DNA from 4 places in the Rhizobium sp. GW821-FHT14E12 genome. Region 3 is predicted to be linked to each of the others. Evidence: predicted binding sites of a transcription regulator. Region 3 holds the regulator's gene; each other region holds the start of a gene.
The links. Region 3 encodes LexA, which represses DNA repair genes until DNA is damaged. Its sites were predicted from a motif close to TGTTCNNNNTGTGTTCNG; they were not measured.
Positions count from the first base shown of each region.

Region 1: the regulator LexA is predicted to act here: its motif matches at 1,729-1,746, upstream of AC1RO0_RS23775 (ImuA family protein).
Region 2: the regulator LexA is predicted to act here: its motif matches at 2,523-2,540, upstream of AC1RO0_RS25755 (helicase-related protein).
Region 4: the regulator LexA is predicted to act here: its motif matches at 2,011-2,028, upstream of recA (recombinase RecA).

Region 1 covers NZ_JBXAPH010000007.1:244,419-248,817, forward strand. Annotated here, with positions in the region: gene AC1RO0_RS23770 (Y-family DNA polymerase) at 1-1,002, opposite strand, end outside; gene AC1RO0_RS23775 (ImuA family protein) at 917-1,678, opposite strand; gene AC1RO0_RS23780 (SOS response-associated peptidase) at 1,918-2,589, shown strand; gene dinB (DNA polymerase IV) at 2,676-3,758, shown strand; gene AC1RO0_RS23790 (phospholipase D-like domain-containing protein) at 3,879-4,399, opposite strand, start outside.
Region 2 covers NZ_JBXAPH010000009.1:63,857-68,255, reverse strand. Annotated here, with positions in the region: gene phbB (acetoacetyl-CoA reductase) at 1-644, shown strand, start outside; gene AC1RO0_RS25770 (hypothetical protein) at 691-864, opposite strand; gene AC1RO0_RS25765 (YMGG-like glycine zipper-containing protein) at 1,038-1,292, opposite strand; gene AC1RO0_RS25760 (DUF3309 domain-containing protein) at 1,340-1,495, opposite strand; gene AC1RO0_RS25755 (helicase-related protein) at 2,782-4,399, shown strand, end outside.
Region 3 covers NZ_JBXAPH010000001.1:147,508-151,906, forward strand. Annotated here, with positions in the region: gene AC1RO0_RS00785 (ComEC/Rec2 family competence protein) at 1-1,676, shown strand, start outside; gene lexA (transcriptional repressor LexA) at 1,657-2,379, opposite strand; gene AC1RO0_RS00795 (VOC family protein) at 2,784-3,671, shown strand; gene kdsA (3-deoxy-8-phosphooctulonate synthase) at 3,668-4,399, shown strand, end outside.
Region 4 covers NZ_JBXAPH010000001.1:413,430-417,828, forward strand. Annotated here, with positions in the region: gene alaS (alanine--tRNA ligase) at 1-695, opposite strand, end outside; gene recA (recombinase RecA) at 867-1,952, opposite strand; gene AC1RO0_RS02120 (carbohydrate kinase family protein) at 2,192-3,136, shown strand; gene AC1RO0_RS02125 (pseudouridine-5'-phosphate glycosidase) at 3,183-4,109, shown strand; gene trpS (tryptophan--tRNA ligase) at 4,119-4,399, opposite strand, start outside.

The DNA.
Region 1 (4,399 bases), on a different contig from region 3:
CGACATGATCTCGATACCGAAGCCGGGATCGATGGTTTCGATCCGGTCGGTGAGCAGTCGCGTCAGTCGCTTGAGGTCACGAACCGGTGTGGCAGTTCCGGCACGGATCGCCTGATAGGAGCTGTCGACCCGGTGAAACAGCAGGTCGACGCGACGGGCGCCGAGACCTTTTTCTTCCAGCGCCCGACAGAGCTGGTCCACCAGCTTGGCCGTATAGCGCGCAATCGTCTCAGGTGCGGCGATCGGCTCGCCGAAGGAACGGCGGACTTCGACCAGTTCCGGCGTGCGCACCGGATCGATCGGCTCGGCAATGCGCCCCGTCACTTGGTCAAGCCGGCGGCCGAGCTCCGGCCCGAAGCGCAGGGTGAGCGGCGCACGCGGCTGGCTTGCCAGCTCGCCGATCGTGTTGAACCCGAGGACACGAAGACCGGCGACGATGGCCGGATCGAGACGAAGTGCTGCGATCGGCAGATTTTTGACAGCGTCGGCCTGAACACCCGTGGGAATGACAAGTGTCGGGTCGCCCAAAAACCGGGCGCAGGCATGGGCAGCACCCCAGCTGTCGGCAACCGCCGCCCGCGCGAAAATGCCGGAGGCGAAGAAGCGGTTGACCATGCCCGACAGCATCAGCGCCTCGCCGCCATGCAGATGATCCGCGCCTGTGGTGTCGATCACCAGACCGTCGGGCGGATCGGAGGCAACGATCGGCGCATAGCGCTGCAAGGCCCAGAGCGCCAGGCGCTCAAGCGCCTCGGCGTCGGCGGCCGGATCGGCATCCATCACGACGAGGTCCGCGACGAGTGCCTGCGCCTTGGTCGCCGGCATGCCAATGCGCAAGCCGGCTGAAATCGCAGCCGCGTTCGCCGCCAGGACGACGCGCCGGCGCTGCTCGCGGCCGATCAGGACGAGCGGCGTCTCAGGCGGAGGCGCTGCGTCGCCCAGTTTCCGTCTGAGGCGATCCGTGGACCAGCTCGGAAGGAAGAGCGATACGACCCTTGGCATCGGGGGCCTCCACTTCAAAATCGGCACTGTCTCCGGCACGACATCGGATGAGTTCTAGCAACCAGCGCGGCCGACCAACGCCTGGGACGGGCAAGGGGGAGGATGGCAAGACAGAAACCCGCCAGCGCGTGACGGAGGCCGTCGGCTGCCCGAAATCCGATGCCTCGGTCTGTCGGCGCCAGCGGCGAACGGCAATGCCGATGGTGCCGGAGCTTTCGGCGGCAAGCTGCAACCGGCGCGAGGCGGTCATCGACAGTCGCGCCAGCTCACCGACGACGACACCGAGGCCACCGTGGCGCAGGCCCTCTTCCATGCAGGAGAGCAATGATTTCTCGTCGCCGGCCTCGACATAGATGACACGGCCCGGCAGCAGACCCACCTGGGCCAGCGCCGGCGCGAACAGGTCCGGCCGTGTGACGCACCAGAGCACCTGGCCCTTCGAGCGGGCGGCGATTGCAGCGGCGAACAGGGCTGCTGCTGCGCCGTCGATGGCGCCGTTGCCGCCGCCGGCAACCTCATGAAGGGCTGCGAGCGCCAGCCCTCCTCCCGGCAATCGGCTGTCGATCTCCGTCACCCCGAATGGCAAGACCTCTCGCACACGGCCACTCGGGCCTTCCAGCCGCTGGATGCGGTCTCGAAGCTCGGCGACGACGGAACTGACGGCAGGTTCGGGCATTTTGAACAGACAGGCTCCTCAGGGGTTTGCAATATTGCTCTTGGCTGATATGTTCTCTATTTGTTCCTTCTTGGGTCATGAGTCAATCGGGTGAGTAAAAGAGGCGGCGGTGATCGCGATCTGGGAGCGGGCAAGATCGGTATGTTTGCGCAGATCGACGGAGAATTCCGAAGGCGGCGACACGTCCATCCCGAAGCTGGTATGAATAGGCTGGGATGGAGAGGCAGGAGGATTGGGGTTTGTGCAATCTCTATAACGTCACAACGACGCGCGATGCCGTGATGCAGTTCACCAAGGCGTTCAGCGACAAGGCCGGCTGGAACGAGCCCTCACTCGATGTCTATCCCGGCTACCAGGCGCCGATCGTCCGCGTCGGAGACGACGGACAGCGCGAAATCGCGCGCGTCACCTGGGGCATGCCATCACCGCCGGCCTATGTGAAGAATTACGATCCGGGCGTTACCAATATCCGCAATGTCGGCTCGCCGCACTGGCGCCGCTGGCTCGGGCCGACAAGCCGCTGCGTGGTGCCGTTCACCTCCTTCGCGGAGCCCAATCCCGCGAGCAAGGTTCCAGGTGGCAGGATCCCGAACGCCTGGTTTGCCGGTAACGAGGACCGGCCTTTGATGTTCTTCGCGGGCTTCTGGACGCCTTGGAAGGGCGTACGGAAAGTCAGGGATGGCGAGCGGGAATATGAGCTGTTCGGGTTTCTGACGACATCGCCCAATGAGATCGTCGCTCCTGTTCATTTCAAGGCGATGCCGGCGATCCTGACGACGCCGGAAGAGGTTGACCTTTGGCTCACGGGTTCCTGGGACGAGGTCAAGCACCTGCAGCGTCCCCTTCCCGGCAACATGCTTGTCATCGTCGAACCCCCTGCTCCGTCTCCGGAGGAAGGACTGCTGTTGTGACATACAGTTCGGTTCAAAGGCCGCCCTACAAAACTGCCGCGCGGGATGTCAGGCGGCCGCGGCCGTCGGCAGGGTGAGCGATCGTCATGGGCACCTCCGGCACCCCACGCAAGATTCTGCATCTGGATATGGATGCCTTCTATGCCTCGGTCGAGCAACGCGACAATCCTGAGCTTCGCGGGCGACCGCTCGCCGTCGGCCATGGCGAGGCGCGCGGTGTGGTGGCGGCTGCCAGCTATGAAGCGCGGAAATTCGGTGTTCATTCGGCCATGCCATCGGTGACAGCCAAGCGAAAATGCCCAGAGCTGATCTTCGTCAAGCCGCGCTTTGATGCCTATCGCGCAGTATCGCAGCAGATCCATGCGATCTTCGCTGAATACACGCCGCTGATCGAACCGCTATCCCTGGATGAAGCCTATCTTGATGTGACCGAAAACCTGAAAGGCATGGAGATCGCGACTGAGGTCGCCGAGCAGATCCGCGAAAGGATCAGGGCCGAGACCGGACTGACGGCGTCGGCCGGCGTTTCCTACAACAAGTTCCTCGCCAAGATGGCCTCCGACCAGCGCAAGCCGGACGGGCTCTTCGTCATCACCCCGAAGAACGGACCCGCCTTCGTCGAGGCGCTGCCCGTCAAGAAATTTCATGGCGTCGGACCGGCGACGGCGGAGAAGATGCAAAAACTCGGGATCGAGACGGGCGCCGATCTGAAGGAGCGCGATCTCGCCTTCCTGCAGCAGCATTTTGGCAAGTCGGGACCGTATTTCTACTGGATCGCCCGCGGTGTCGACGAGCGCGAAGTCGACCCCGACCGCGTCCGCAAATCGATCGGCGCCGAGGACACGTTCCGCGAGGACATTCATGATCTCGAGACCGCTCGCGCCGGCTTGCAGCCGCTGATCGACAAGGTCTGGCGTTATTGCGAGGCCAATGGCATCCGCGGCAAGACCGTGACGCTGAAGGTGAAATGGGATGATTTTACCCAGATGACCCGGAGCAAGACTGTCGTTGCGCCGGTGGCCAGTGGCGTCGAAATCGCAGAGATCGTGGGGCTATTGTTGTCGCCGATCTTTCCTGTTGCGAAGGGAATTCGGTTGCTTGGCGTAACGCTTTCGTCTCTCGATGCTGCCGACGAAGGAAGCGAACCCCAGCTCGCCCTTGCCCTTTGAGCAATCCACCTGAGCTTAAACGAAAACCCGGCCGCCGAATGACGTGCGATAGGATTTTCTAAAAGCCCGATCAGCGCCTTGGAGAGGGTCATCGCTCGGTTGGCCTTGCACCGAGATCGATCAGTTCTCAGGCGCGATGCCCTCAACCGCCCTGGACGCCTTTAACCGGCTATCCCAATTGTCGGAGAACTGCTTTGCAACCTCCCGGCTATCGGTAAACGTGACATTCTCGGCATTCCGTTTCTGGGCTGCCGCCGTGAAATTATAGGAGCCTCCGATCACCAGGTGCCCGTCGATGACGATGATCTTGTTATGGGCAATGGTCGGCTCGAAATCGATCCAAACCGGTATGCCGCCTGCTTCGAGCAGCGTCGCGCCCGAGTATTTCCGCTCATTCACCTTGTCGAGGATTGCCAGGACCTCAACGCCCCTCACCGCAGCTCGCTGGAGCGCGTGGATGATGGGCAGCGACGTGAAACCATAGGCCTGAACGCGGATAGCGGATCTGGCGCGATCGATCTCCGCGACAATCCGGCCCTCGCACTGTTCTGCCGGCGTGAAGCAGACGCCAACCTGAGCCGTTACCGCCTGAGCGGCATCGAGCGGACTGGCAAGGATCATAACAGCAATGGTGGCAACGG
Region 2 (4,399 bases), on a different contig from region 3:
GCGTTGCGGCGACCTATGCCGGCAATGAGGAGAAAGCGCGAGCTTTCCATGAGGTGACGGGCATTTCCGTCCACAAATGGGATGTGACTGACTACGAGGCCTGCGGCAGGGGGATCGCCAGGGTGCAGGACGAGCTTGGTCCGGTCGAGATCCTCGTCAACAATGCCGGCATTACCCGCGACGCCATGTTCCACAAGATGACGCCGCAGCAATGGAACGAGGTCATCAATACCAACCTCACCGGCCTGTTCAACATGACGCATCACGTCTGGCAGGGCATGCGTGACCGCAGCTTCGGCCGCGTCATCAATATCTCGTCGATTAACGGCCAGAAAGGCCAGATGGGCCAGGCGAACTATTCCGCCGCCAAGGCCGGCGACCTCGGCTTCACCAAGGCGCTGGCGCAGGAAGGGGCGGCCAAGAACATCACCGTCAACGCCATTTGCCCCGGCTATATCGGCACGGAAATGGTGCTGGCGGTGCCGGAAAAGGTGCTGAATGAGCGTATCATCCCGCAGATCCCCGTGGGACGCTTGGGTGAGCCGGAGGAGATCGCCCGCGTTGTCGTCTTCCTCGCCGCCGATGATGCCGGTTTCATCACGGGATCGACGATCAGCGCCAACGGCGGCCAGTTCGTCGTTTGAGCCTATAGGATCGATGTGTTGGCTGATTGTCGGGAGTGTCCGGCAATCAGTTCCGGCCTGAATTCCTGGAGCGCTGTTGCCTGGGCTTGAATTCCAGGATGACGGGCTTGAACACCATCCGGCGCATTTCCCTGTCATGCGCCCGCGAGGCGTGGATCAGCACGATGAGGCTGGTCCCGACGAGAGCAAATGCTGCGACGCCTGCGATGATTGCAATCATGGTGTCCGTCCCTTTTCAAAAACGTTGACCCATCCCTACGCGATCGGCGCGGGTGCTTGTATTCGCCTAAATATGCCGGTTCGAAGTTTTCTGCATGACGATTTGATCTTCGCGACCGGTCGTTAACAACGTGCTGACGACCGGTCGGAAATCTGTCTTAGCCTGTCACCGGCTTAGCGGCAGCGAGCCTCGTAACGGTGGCCATAGCGGTCGCGATAGATGCAATAGCCGCGGCGCTCGTGAGAGCGGCCGATGAGGTTGCCGACAACACCGCCGGCCACGGCGCCGACTGCAGCACCACCCCAGCTATTGGTGGCAACGCCGCCGATGAGCGCGCCTGTTCCGGCGCCGATGGCCGTGCCTCTCTCCGTGGCACTGCATGAGGCGAGCGCGCCAACAATGGCGATCGCGACGATGATTTTCTTCATGGTATTTGCTCCCTGGTATGACGAGGTTTTCAACGTTATCAGCCCGATCAGATCCGGCCCATCAGCAATAGAATGAGAACAATGACAAGAACGAGGCCGAGACCGCCGGATGGACCATATCCCCAGCTTCGGCTGTAACCCCAGCTCGGGAATGCACCGATCAGCATGAGAATCACGATTACGAGTAAAATGGTACCAAGCATGGCTTATTTCCTCCACGTCCAGCGTTTGAAGTTTCCGCTGGAGTGAGACTTCGCCCCAGCGGTTGCTTCAAACGGTGCGCCCATTTACCTCGTTTATACCAAACGGGCGGCGCACCGTGTTCGCTACCCGAAGAAACTCGCGCCGGGCGAAATTGTTCCGGCTCAGAAATAACCGCCGGTGTTAGGACGCGCCGGTAGGTCGAGGTGAAAAGGTTAACGGAGCAGCGCGTTGCGCGTGCGAAAATGCCGTTCGACGACCTCTTCTTATGGTTAAAAATTTATTTAAATACAATATGTTGCGGTGAACGAAACGGGAAGATGGGCCTGTCCGCGATTCGTCAGCGATTCGTTCTGCATTTGGGCTTTGGTTAACGCCGGCGAGCGATTGGGCCTTAGAGCGATGACTGCCTTCGGGCATGCGGGTATTGGCCCGATCGCCGCAAGGTGGTGCCCCATCGATCGAAATCGTTAAGATCGCACGCTTTCGGGCTCGTCCACTCCGTCAGCCCATTCTCCATCTGGGTCGGCTTCCTCATCCGATCGCTAGATGTAGCCGTGAACAAATAGAATACGAGGTGGAATCAGCGATTCGTCGCCGATTCGTTCCGGCTTTGATCGAGGTGTTAACGGATACAATTCCTGCGGGAATTTATTGATTTATTTTATTCGACTTCGCTTAAAGGTTAATTGCAATCCCCGATTCGGGCCGATTCTGCGCTTCAACCATCCGGAGTCCTGTGCGTTTCCTCCGTAAATGCGCTAGATATTGTGGAGAACAAAGGCGGAATCCGAAGAAATCGGTGATTCGTCGCCGATTCGTTCCGGCTTTGACCCGAATCTTAACGGGGCGCTTTCCTGAGTTGGATTCGCAAAGGAAGTCGCCATATTTACAAATGGTTAATCATGTTTCGCAAGGTAATCCCGATCCCTGCCGAATAACCGATTGACTCCCTTTTCATGGAAAAGGCGGGTGAAAAGACGATTCAGCATTTGGTGGGACTCTAGGAATCGAAATCCATATGTTGTAGTGAACAAAATAGGAACTCATCGGAGTCAGCGATTCGTCGCCGATTCGTTCTCAAGCTGTTCCGGACTCGTCGGGACTCGCCTGGGATGTAGCGATAATGTAGCTTTTGGTTGAGCTTGTTATTTATGAAATCGAATGTTGCGGCGGTTGTTTTTTGATTCAGGTCTTGCCTTTGTCACATATGGTCGTCATCTCTTCTCCTCTTCCCTGGGGAGCTTGCTGATCGTAAGACAGTGGTTTCTCGCCCATGCACGGACCTATGACTCAGACCTCGCAGCCAATGATCCTGAGCGGACGCGGCGTAACCGCGGTGCTCGGACCGACCAATACCGGCAAAACCCATTACGCTATCGAGCGCATGGTGGCGCACGGCAACGGCGTGATCGGCCTGCCGCTGCGGCTGCTGGCGCGCGAGGTCTATACGCGTGTCGTCGAGAAGGTCGGCGCGCAGAATGTTGCGCTGGTGACCGGCGAAGAGAAGATTTCGCCGCCCAATGCGCGCTATTCGGTCTGTACCGTCGAGGCCATGCCGCGCGAGACCCGCGCTTCCTTTGTTGCCATTGATGAAGTGCAGCTCGCCGGCGATCTCGAGCGCGGCCATATCTTCACCGACCGCATCCTGCATCTGCGCGGTCGTGACGAAACGCTATTGCTCGGCGCCGGAACGATGCGGCCGATCCTTGAACAATTGCTGCCGGGGATCACCGTCGTCGAGCGGCCACGCCTGTCGCATCTCTTCTATGCCGGCCAGAAAAAGATCACCCGCCTGCCGCAACGCACCGCGATCGTCGCTTTTTCCGCCGACGAGGTCTATGCCATTGCCGAGCTTATCCGCCGCCAGCGCGGTGGGGCGGCCGTCGTGCTCGGCGCGCTCAGCCCGCGCACCCGCAATGCCCAGGTGGCGCTCTATCAGGCCGGTGACGTCGAATATCTGGTGGCGACCGATGCGATCGGCATGGGCCTCAATCTCGATGTCGATCACGTTGCCTTTGCCCAGGACCGCAAGTTCGACGGCTATCAGTTCCGCAACCTCAATCCGGGCGAGCTTGGCCAGATCGCCGGCCGCGCCGGTCGCCATCTGAAGGATGGCACCTTCGGCGTGACGGGCCAGGTCGATCCCTTCGACGACGAGCTGGTGCGGCGCATCGAGGGTCATGAGTTCGATAATGTTAAGGTGCTACAGTGGCGCACCAAGCAGTTCGATTTTTCGTCGATCGCTTCGCTCCGCGCGAGCCTTGAGGAGGCGCCCCGCGTACCGGGCCTGACGCGGGCACTGCCGGCGGTTGATCAACAAGCGCTGGAAGCGCTGTCGCGCGATCTGGAAACTGCCGATCTCGCCAGCAGCCCGGCGCGGGTCGAAAAATTATGGGAAGCCTGTGCGCTTCCCGACTATCGGCGTATTACGCCCGCCCAGCATGCCGATCTTATCGCTACCCTCTTTTCCGACCTCGTGCGCTATGGCACGGTGAAGGAGGAGTTTCTTGCCGAGCAGGTGCACCGCGCCGATCGGACGGATGGCGAGATCGACACGCTTTCGGCGCGAATCGCGCAGATAAGAACTTGGACCTATGTGTCGAACCGGCCCGGATGGCTTGCCGATCCGACACACTGGCAAGAAAAGACGCGGGAAATCGAGGATCGATTGTCCGACGCGTTACATGAAAGGTTGACGAACCGCTTTGTTGATCGCAGGACATCTGTGCTCATGAAGCGCCTGAGAGAGAATGCGATGCTGGAAGCTGAAATCAGTGTGAATGGGGATGTCTTCGTTGAGGGACATCATGTGGGACAGTTGACCGGATTCCGGTTTACGCCGGTCTCGGGAACCGAGGGGCCGGACGCCAAGGCAGTCCAGACCGCCTCGCTAAAGGCGCTCG
Region 3 (4,399 bases):
TTGAGGGGTCGGTTCTCGATAGGGCTGATATCTGGCTCGCGGGTTTGCGCAACAGTATCGGCGACAGGATCAGGAGGACGTTGCCCGGCGATACCGGTGCCTTTGCCGCGGCCCTTGTCACCGATGAGAGACGAGCGATCTCGCAGGAGACGACCGAAGCGCTGCGCACCGCCGGCCTTACGCACATCATCGCCATTTCCGGTCTGAATATGGCGCTATCGGCCGGCATTTTCTATGTCGGCCTGCGTTATGTTCTCAGCCTGTTCTTTGGCGTGGCGCAAGCCTGGCCGACAAAGAAGATCGCAGCCTTCGGCGCGCTGGTGACGGTGACGGCCTACTACCTCATTTCCGGTTTCGGCGTTTCGGCCGAACGCGCTTTCATCATGATGGCGATCATGCTGATTGCCGTGCTGTTCGACCGGCCATCCATCAGCCTTCGAAACGTCGCGCTGTCAGCGATCATCATTCTCGTTCTGTCACCATCACAGGTACTCGGGCCAAGTTTCCAGATGTCTTATGCGGCGACCCTCGCACTGGTGTCCGGTTATACGCTCTGGACGCGGCGTCGACATCGAGAGACCGTCTTCTCCCGCTTCCGGATATTGCGCCCGCTGCTCTTCGTCTCGCGCTTTTTCGGCGGTATAGCGTCGACGTCGTTTCTCGGCGGGGCATCGACAGCGATTTTCTCGATCGAGCATTTTCACCGACTGGCGACATACGGGCTCGCCGCCAATCTCGCGGCCATGCCGATTGTCTCTTTCATCGTCATGCCGTTCGGCATGGCGGCAATGCTGTTGATGCCATTCGGCCTCGATGGCCCATTCTGGCAAGTCACCGGCAAGGGACTCGAGCTTGTCATAGGTGTCGCCACGACGGTCGCCGCCTGGGGCGGCGATATTCCTTTCGGGCGACAGCCGCCTTGGATGTTCCCGGCTGTTATTGCCGGCTTCTTGTTGATGACATTGTTGCGAACGCGGCTGCGACATGCCGGTGCGCTCGTGATCATCGGCACAGTCGCAGCCGTCGCGCTCGGCCCGGATGTCAGAAAGCCCGACCTGATGATTTCCGAAGATGGGACGTTGGTGGCACTCCTGCGAGACGGTGCCTTGGCGACCAATCGCGAAAAGCCGCCCAGTTTCATCTTCGACCAGTGGCGAGGAGCATTGTCGATAACCGATCACAAACCGCCGACGATACTGGTGTCCGACAGCCAGCTACCCAAAATCAATAAGTCGGATACCCGTCGCCGCCTGAGCTCAGAGGAAAAGAATGCCGTCCGAAAGGCAATGGACGCGGCATTGGACAATGCGGGGCAGGGCGGGTTTGTCTGTCAGAAGCGGGAATGGTGTGTCGCGATGCTGGACAATGGCGACATACTCGTCACCATTGAGAATGCCGCCTATCTTGGTCCGGCCTGCGACACAGGCAATATTGTCGTGATTCCTATCCGGTTGCGTCTCGACCGTTGCAAATCCGGAGCCATGCTTTTCACAGGAGCCAATCTCCGCCGGACCGGATCTATCGAGATGGATCTCAGTGCCGACAAGCCAATCGCCATGACCGCGTTTGATACCCTGGCACGGCCATGGAATTTGCATCGTGCCTATGACTGGCGAACGGGCGCTTTCGGTGCACCGATCGCGCCCGTGTCACCTGTCAGTGATAGCGGCGGATGAGGCCGACGAGCTTGCCTTGCACCTTGACGCGATCCGGTCCGAAAATACGGGTCTCGTAGGCGGGGTTAGCCGCTTCGAGCGCAATCGAGGCACCCTTGCGGCGGAAGCGCTTCAATGTCGCCTCTTCATCATCGACCAGGGCAACGACGATATCGCCGGGATTGGCGGTGGTGCTATTGCGGATGATGACGGTGTCGCCATCGAAGATACCGGCATCGATCATCGAGTCGCCCTTGACCTCAAGCGCATAATGCTCGCCGGAGCCAAGCATGTCGGCGGGGACGGTGATATCGTGGGTGTTGTTCTGAATGGCCGAGATCGGAACACCGGCAGCGATGCGACCCATGACCGGCACGGAAACGGCGCTGTTGTTCTCGTCGTTCGCCGGCTTGGCGGGGGCGGGCGGCTGTACGGGCTGGGGTTTGCCCAGGCTGCCTTCGATGACGCTCGGCGAGAAGCCGCGACGCGGCTGCAGGCTCGGGCTATAGGCTTCCGGCAGCTTGATAACCTCAAGCGCCCGAGCCCGATTCGGCAGGCGGCGGATGAAGCCGCGCTCTTCCAGAGCCGTAATCAAACGATGAATGCCCGACTTGGACGCAAGGTCCAACGCATCCTTCATTTCATCGAAAGAAGGTGGAACGCCGGACTCCTTCATCCGTTCGTGAATGAAGAGAAGCAGTTCCTGCTGCTTGCGTGTCAACATCGTATTTGAACCCCAGAATCGTGAAGGTGTCGTGAAACAAATCCAGAACGGACACTATATGTTCCATATGTGTTCCGCAAGTCCCTAATTTTCGATGAATGTTTTGCCGGCGCATTAAATAAAGGGGAACATAACAAGTCCCTAGTAGGCGGAACCACGGAGTATTTCAGCGCGGATCAATGAAACAGATGCGGAAATCGACCATGATCGATTCTGCGGGAATGGGAGCCGGCTATCTTTGCATGATCACTGAAACCCGGAGCAATCCCGACTTCCGCGCAATTGCAAGGCATTCGATAACGAGCCCTCCCATTTGCGATCTGCCTGGTTTTAAACGCTGCGTTTTCATCTTGAATTGAGCGTCGGAAGAGCGCAAACCTGCGGCGAGCACTAAGGGGGAAACCATGGTTTCATCGCCGCATCCGCTGGATCATCTCGTTCTGCCGACGGTCAATATTGCCATGGCGCGGGAACGGCTGGGCAAGCTCGGTTTTACAGTCGCCGCCGACGCGCGCCATCCCTTCGGCACCGAGAATGCTTGCGTGTTCTTTTCCGACAAGACTTATCTGGAGCCCCTGGGCGTCGCGTCGCACGAGCAATACGAAACGAGCATCGAAGAAGGCAATGTTTTCGTTGCCCGTGACCAGGCCTATCGTTTTCGTCTCGGCGAAGAAGGTTTTTCGGCCGTGGTTTTCGGCACGGAAGATGCGGCCGTTGACGACAAGCGTTTCCAGGCAAACGCCCTGTCGGCCGGGCGGATGCTGAATTTCGAACGGCCGATGCGTATGCCGGATGGCTCTGAAACGATCGCCGGCTTCCGTCTCGCTTTCGCGGCCGATCTGCGGTCGCCGGATTTTTATGCTTTCTGCGCCCAGCGCATCAATCCTTTGCCGGCGGATCGCAGCGCCCTGGAGCGGCATGCCAATGGTGTGACTGGCATTGCGCGCATAGCCTTGTCGACGCCGAAGCCGGCGGCATTCCGGGGTTTCTTCGAGCAGGTTGTCGATAGGCCGAAGATATCGGAACATTCCTTCGGGCTGACGATTGAGACGGCGAATGCTCGGATAGAGCTCCTGACCCCGCAAGGCATGGAAGCCTTTTACGATTTTCCCTTGCCGGCGGGCGATCCCGGCCTTCGGGCGCGCGCAATCCTTTTCAAGACGCGCGATCTTTCCGTGACATCGTCGCATTTGGCTGCTAACGGCGTCACATACACGCGTAAGAACAATCGTATTCTGGCAAAGCCCGCCCCCGGACAGGGCGCGTTGTTCGCCTTCGAGGAGATAGTATGAGCACCAATTCCGAAGTGATCGTCGGCGAGGGCGCATCCAAGGTTCTGTTTTCCAACACCGCCAAGCTGTCGCTGATTGCCGGCCCCTGCCAGATGGAAAGCCGCGATCATGCCTTCATGGTAGCCGGCGTTCTGAAGGAACTTTGCGGCAAGCTCGGTATCGGCCTTGTCTACAAGTCTTCCTATGACAAGGCGAACCGCACTTCGCTGTCCGGCAAGCGCGGCATCGGCCTGGAAAAGGCCATGGAAGTCTTTGCTGATCTGAAGAAGGAATATGGCTTTCCGGTCCTGTCCGACATTCACACCGAGGAGCAGTGCGCTGTCGTTGCCAAGACGGTAGACATCCTGCAGATCCCGGCCTTCCTGTCGCGCCAGACCGATCTTCTCGTCGCCGCCGCCAAGACCGGCCGCGTCGTCAATGTCAAAAAGGGTCAGTTCCTGGCGCCCTGGGACATGAAGAATGTGCTGGCCAAGCTGAACGACAGCGGTAACCCGAACATCATGCTCTGCGAGCGCGGTGCCTCCTTCGGTTACAACACGCTGGTCTCCGACATGCGCTCGCTGCCGATCATGGCGGCCATGGGCGCTCCAGTGATTTTCGATGCGACTCATTCCGTGCAGCAGCCGGGCGGGCAGGGTGGTTCGACGGGCGGTGACCGCCGGTTCGTCGAGACGCTGGCACGCGCCGCCGTTGCCGTCGGCGTTGCCGGTGTTTTCGTCGAGACGCAT
Region 4 (4,399 bases), 270 kb from region 3:
TCGAGACCCATGCCGGTGTCGATCGACGGCCGCGGCAGATCGACCCGCTCCTGCTTGGTGATCTGCTCGAACTGCATGAAAACGAGATTCCAGATCTCGATGAAGCGGTCGCCATCCTCTTCCGGCGAGCCGGGAGGTCCGCCCCAAATATGATCGCCATGGTCGTAGAAGATTTCAGAGCACGGGCCGCAAGGTCCGGTATCGCCCATCGCCCAGAAATTGTCGCTGGTGGGGATGCGGATGATCCTGTCGTCCGAGAGGCCGGCGATCTTCTTCCAGAGGTTAAAGGCGTCGTCGTCGGTGTGATAGACCGTCACCAGCAGGCGCTTGGCGTCGATGCCGAATTCCTTGGTGATCAGGTTCCAGGCGAGCTCGATGGCACGCTCCTTGAAATAGTCGCCAAAAGAGAAATTGCCGAGCATTTCGAAGAAGGTGTGGTGACGGGCGGTATAGCCGACATTGTCGAGGTCGTTATGCTTGCCACCGGCGCGCACGCATTTCTGCGCAGTCGATGCCGTCGTATAGGGACGCTGCTCCAGGCCGGTGAAAACGTTCTTGAACTGCACCATGCCTGCATTGGTGAACATCAATGTCGGATCGTTGCGCGGCACGAGCGGGCTCGACGGCACGATTTCGTGGCCGTTCGTCTTAAAATAGTCGAGGAAGGTCGACCGGATTTCATTCACACCGCTCATGTTTGGCCCTTCAGTATGCCTTCGGCAAGTCCTATCAAAGTCAGTGGCTTTTATCGTTCGCTCCCGGCCCTGTCCAGCCGCACAAACAAAACCGGCCGCACATCCCTTGGACAATACGGCCGGTTTTGAATTTTAGTCCTATATCAGAGCCTGGAAAGGCTCCGGAAACCGCTATTCAGCGGCAGCTTCGCCGTCATCGGCATCAGGCCCGCCATTCTGCAGGAAGCGGTCGGCGATCAGGCCGGCATTCTGGCGTAGCGACAGTTCGATCTCGCGGGCAAGATCCGGGTTGTCGCGCAGAAAGAGCTTTGCGTTTTCGCGGCCCTGGCCAAGACGCTGGCTGTTATAGGAAAACCAAGCACCGGACTTCTCGACAATGCCGGCCTTAACGCCGAGATCGACCAGTTCGCCGGTCTTGGAAACGCCTTCGCCATACATGATGTCGAATTCCACCTGCTTGAAGGGAGGCGCCATCTTGTTCTTGACGACCTTGACGCGGGTCTGGTTGCCGACCACCTCTTCGCGCTCCTTGACGGCGCCGATACGGCGGATGTCGAGGCGGACGGAGGCGTAGAACTTCAGCGCATTACCACCGGTCGTCGTTTCCGGCGAACCGAACATGACGCCGATCTTCATGCGGATCTGGTTGATGAAGATCACCATGGTGTTCGACTTCGAGATCGAAGCAGTGAGCTTGCGCAGTGCCTGACTCATCAGGCGGGCTTGCAGGCCCGGCAGGCTGTCGCCCATTTCGCCTTCGATTTCGGCGCGCGGCGTCAGCGCGGCAACGGAGTCGACGACGAGAACGTCGATGGCACCGGAGCGCACGAGAGTATCGGTGATCTCAAGCGCCTGTTCGCCGGTGTCGGGCTGCGAAATCAAAAGGTTCTGCAGGTCAACACCGAGCTTGCGGGCATAGACCGGGTCGAGCGCATGTTCAGCGTCGACGAAGGCGCAGATACCGCCCTTCTTCTGGGCTTCAGCGATCGTCTGCAGCGCCAGTGTCGTCTTACCGGAGCTTTCCGGCCCGTAGATCTCGACGATACGCCCCTTCGGCAAGCCACCAATGCCGAGCGCGATATCGAGGCTCAGGGAGCCGGTGGAAACTGTTTCGATTTCGACCACGTTCTCGTTAGAGCCGAGCTTCATGATCGAGCCCTTGCCGAACGACCGCTCAATTTGAGAGAGCGCCGCTTCAAGTGCCTTGCTTTTATCCACCGATTTGTCCTCTACAAGCCGCAAAGAATTCTGAGACATTCGATCCACCTTTAGGTTATTGAAGCCGCTCAAGCAATGTCGCCGCTGATGAGAATTGTGTACTCGATTTGTTCTCTTTTCGCAAGAGCACAACAAGCAATTGAAAGAAAAAGGTAAAATGAATTTCGTTCTACATTTGTTTTCTTCTTTCATCCCAAGCACTTACGTACCCTCGCCGACCAATTCCGGCATGTTATCAACCGCTTCGATTCGCCTTTTTGGCCGCTGAGGAGATCGATATGGCGAAGAAGATTCTCGTTTTGGGCGGCGCTCATATTGATCGGCGCGGCCGCATTTTCGGCGATACGGCGCCCGGCGCCAGCAACCCCGGCGCCTGGTTCGAGGAGGCGGGTGGCGGCGGCTTCAACGCGGCGCGCAATCTGGCTCGCCTCGGCTTCGACGTACGGCTGATCTCGCCGCGCGGCGGTGATCCCTCGGGCGAGATGGTGGCGGAAGCCGCAAACCATGCCGGCGTCGACGACAAGCCCTTCGTCTTCCTCGATCGCAAGACGCCAAGCTATACGGCGATCCTTGAGCGCGACGGCAATCTGGTGATCGCGCTTGCCGACATGGAGCTCTACAAGCTGTTCGTACCGCGCCGGCTGGCGATCCGCGCCATCCGCGACGCTTTCGAGGCCACCGATCTGATCCTCTGCGACGCCAACCTGCCGGCCGATACGCTAAGCGCAATTGCCGCGCGGGCATCCACCTACGGCAAGCCATTGGCCGCAATCGCGATTTCGCCGGCCAAGGTCGTGCGCCTGAAGCCCTGCCTTGCCGGGATCGACCACCTTTTCCTCAATGAGGCGGAGGCCGCGGCACTGACGGAAAGCCGGCCGGACGATCCGCGTGATTGGGTTGCCGAACTGCGCGCGCTCGGCCTCAAGAGCGGTGTGATCACCCGTGGCAAGCGCGAGTTGATCGCCTTTTCCGGCGATACCACCGTCAGCCTGCAGCCGCCAGTGGTGGATGAGATCGCCGATGTCACCGGCGCCGGAGATTCGCTGGCCGCCGGCATTCTCGCCGCTTTGCTTGCCGGCCATGATCTCGCCGAGGCCGTGCGTCACGGCGCAGCGGCCGCTGCCATTACCGTGCAATCCCCTTTCGCCACGGCGGAAAATTTGTCGCCCGCGCTTCTGAAGGCGATGTTGGCTCTTGTTCCGCAAGCCGTAATTCTGTCATGAAGCGCATTGATTTCGCATTTCCTGTTTCAGCCGATTGGACTAGACCATGACCAAACCCATTTCCCCCCTGCTGCCGATCTCCTATTCAAAGGAAGTAGCCGCCGCCAAAATGCGTGGCGCGCCGCTGGTGGCGTTGGAATCGACCATCATCACCCATGGCATGCCCTATCCCGGCAATATCGAGATGGCGCAGAGCGTCGAGGCGATCATCCGCCAGGAAGGCGCCGTACCGGCAACGATCGCCGTCATTCATGGCGTCCTGCATATCGGCCTGGAGCCGGAAGAGCTGGAAGCGCTCGCCAAGACCGAAGGCGCGATGAAGGTATCGCGCGCCGACCTCGCCTTTGCCATCGCCGAGCGCCGCACGGGCGCGACAACGGTTGCCGCGACAATGATCGCCGCCGCCCGCGCCGGCATCAAGGTTTTCGCCACCGGCGGCATCGGCGGTGTGCATCGCGGCGCTGAGGAAAGCTTCGATATTTCCGCCGACCTCGAAGAACTCGCGCGCACCGGCGTCATCGTCGTCTGCGCCGGCGCCAAGGCGATCCTCGACATCCCAAAGACGCTGGAAGTGCTGGAAACCCGCGGTGTTCCCGTCGTCACCTACGACAGCGCCGAATTCCCGGCCTTCTGGTCGCGTTCTTCCGGCCTGTCGAGCCCGCTGACACTCAACAGCCCGGCGGCGATCGCCAATTTCCAGGCAACCCGCGAACAACTCGGCATCGACGGCGGCATGCTGATCGCCAATCCCGTGCCGGAAGCCGCCGAAATCCCGCGCGAGGAGATGGAGATCTATATCGAACGCGCGCTCGACAGCGCCGAACGCGACGAAATCGTCGGCAAGGCGGTCACTCCCTACCTGCTCAGCACCATCTTCGACCTCACCGATGGCCGCAGCCTGAAGACCAACATCGCGCTGGTCGAAAACAACGCGCGCCTCGCCGCCGAAATCGCGGTTGCCCTGGCGGAATAGCGCTGCTCATCAGGTCAACCTGAAGAGACCGAGAGCGGCGCGCAGTTCGTCAAGCGTCGCCTCGGTCCGCTCCCTTGCGTTCAATGTACCCTGCCGCAGCAGGTCCAGAACATAACCCGGATCGCCCGCATAACGGGCACGTCTCTCGCGAATGGGCGCGAGTAGCGCTTGCAGCACATCTTCGAGGTGCCGTTTCACCGCCATGTCGCCAAGGCCGCCCTTTCGATATCGCGCTTTCATCTCATCGACCAAATCCCGATCTTCGGCAAACGCATCCAGATAGGTGAAGA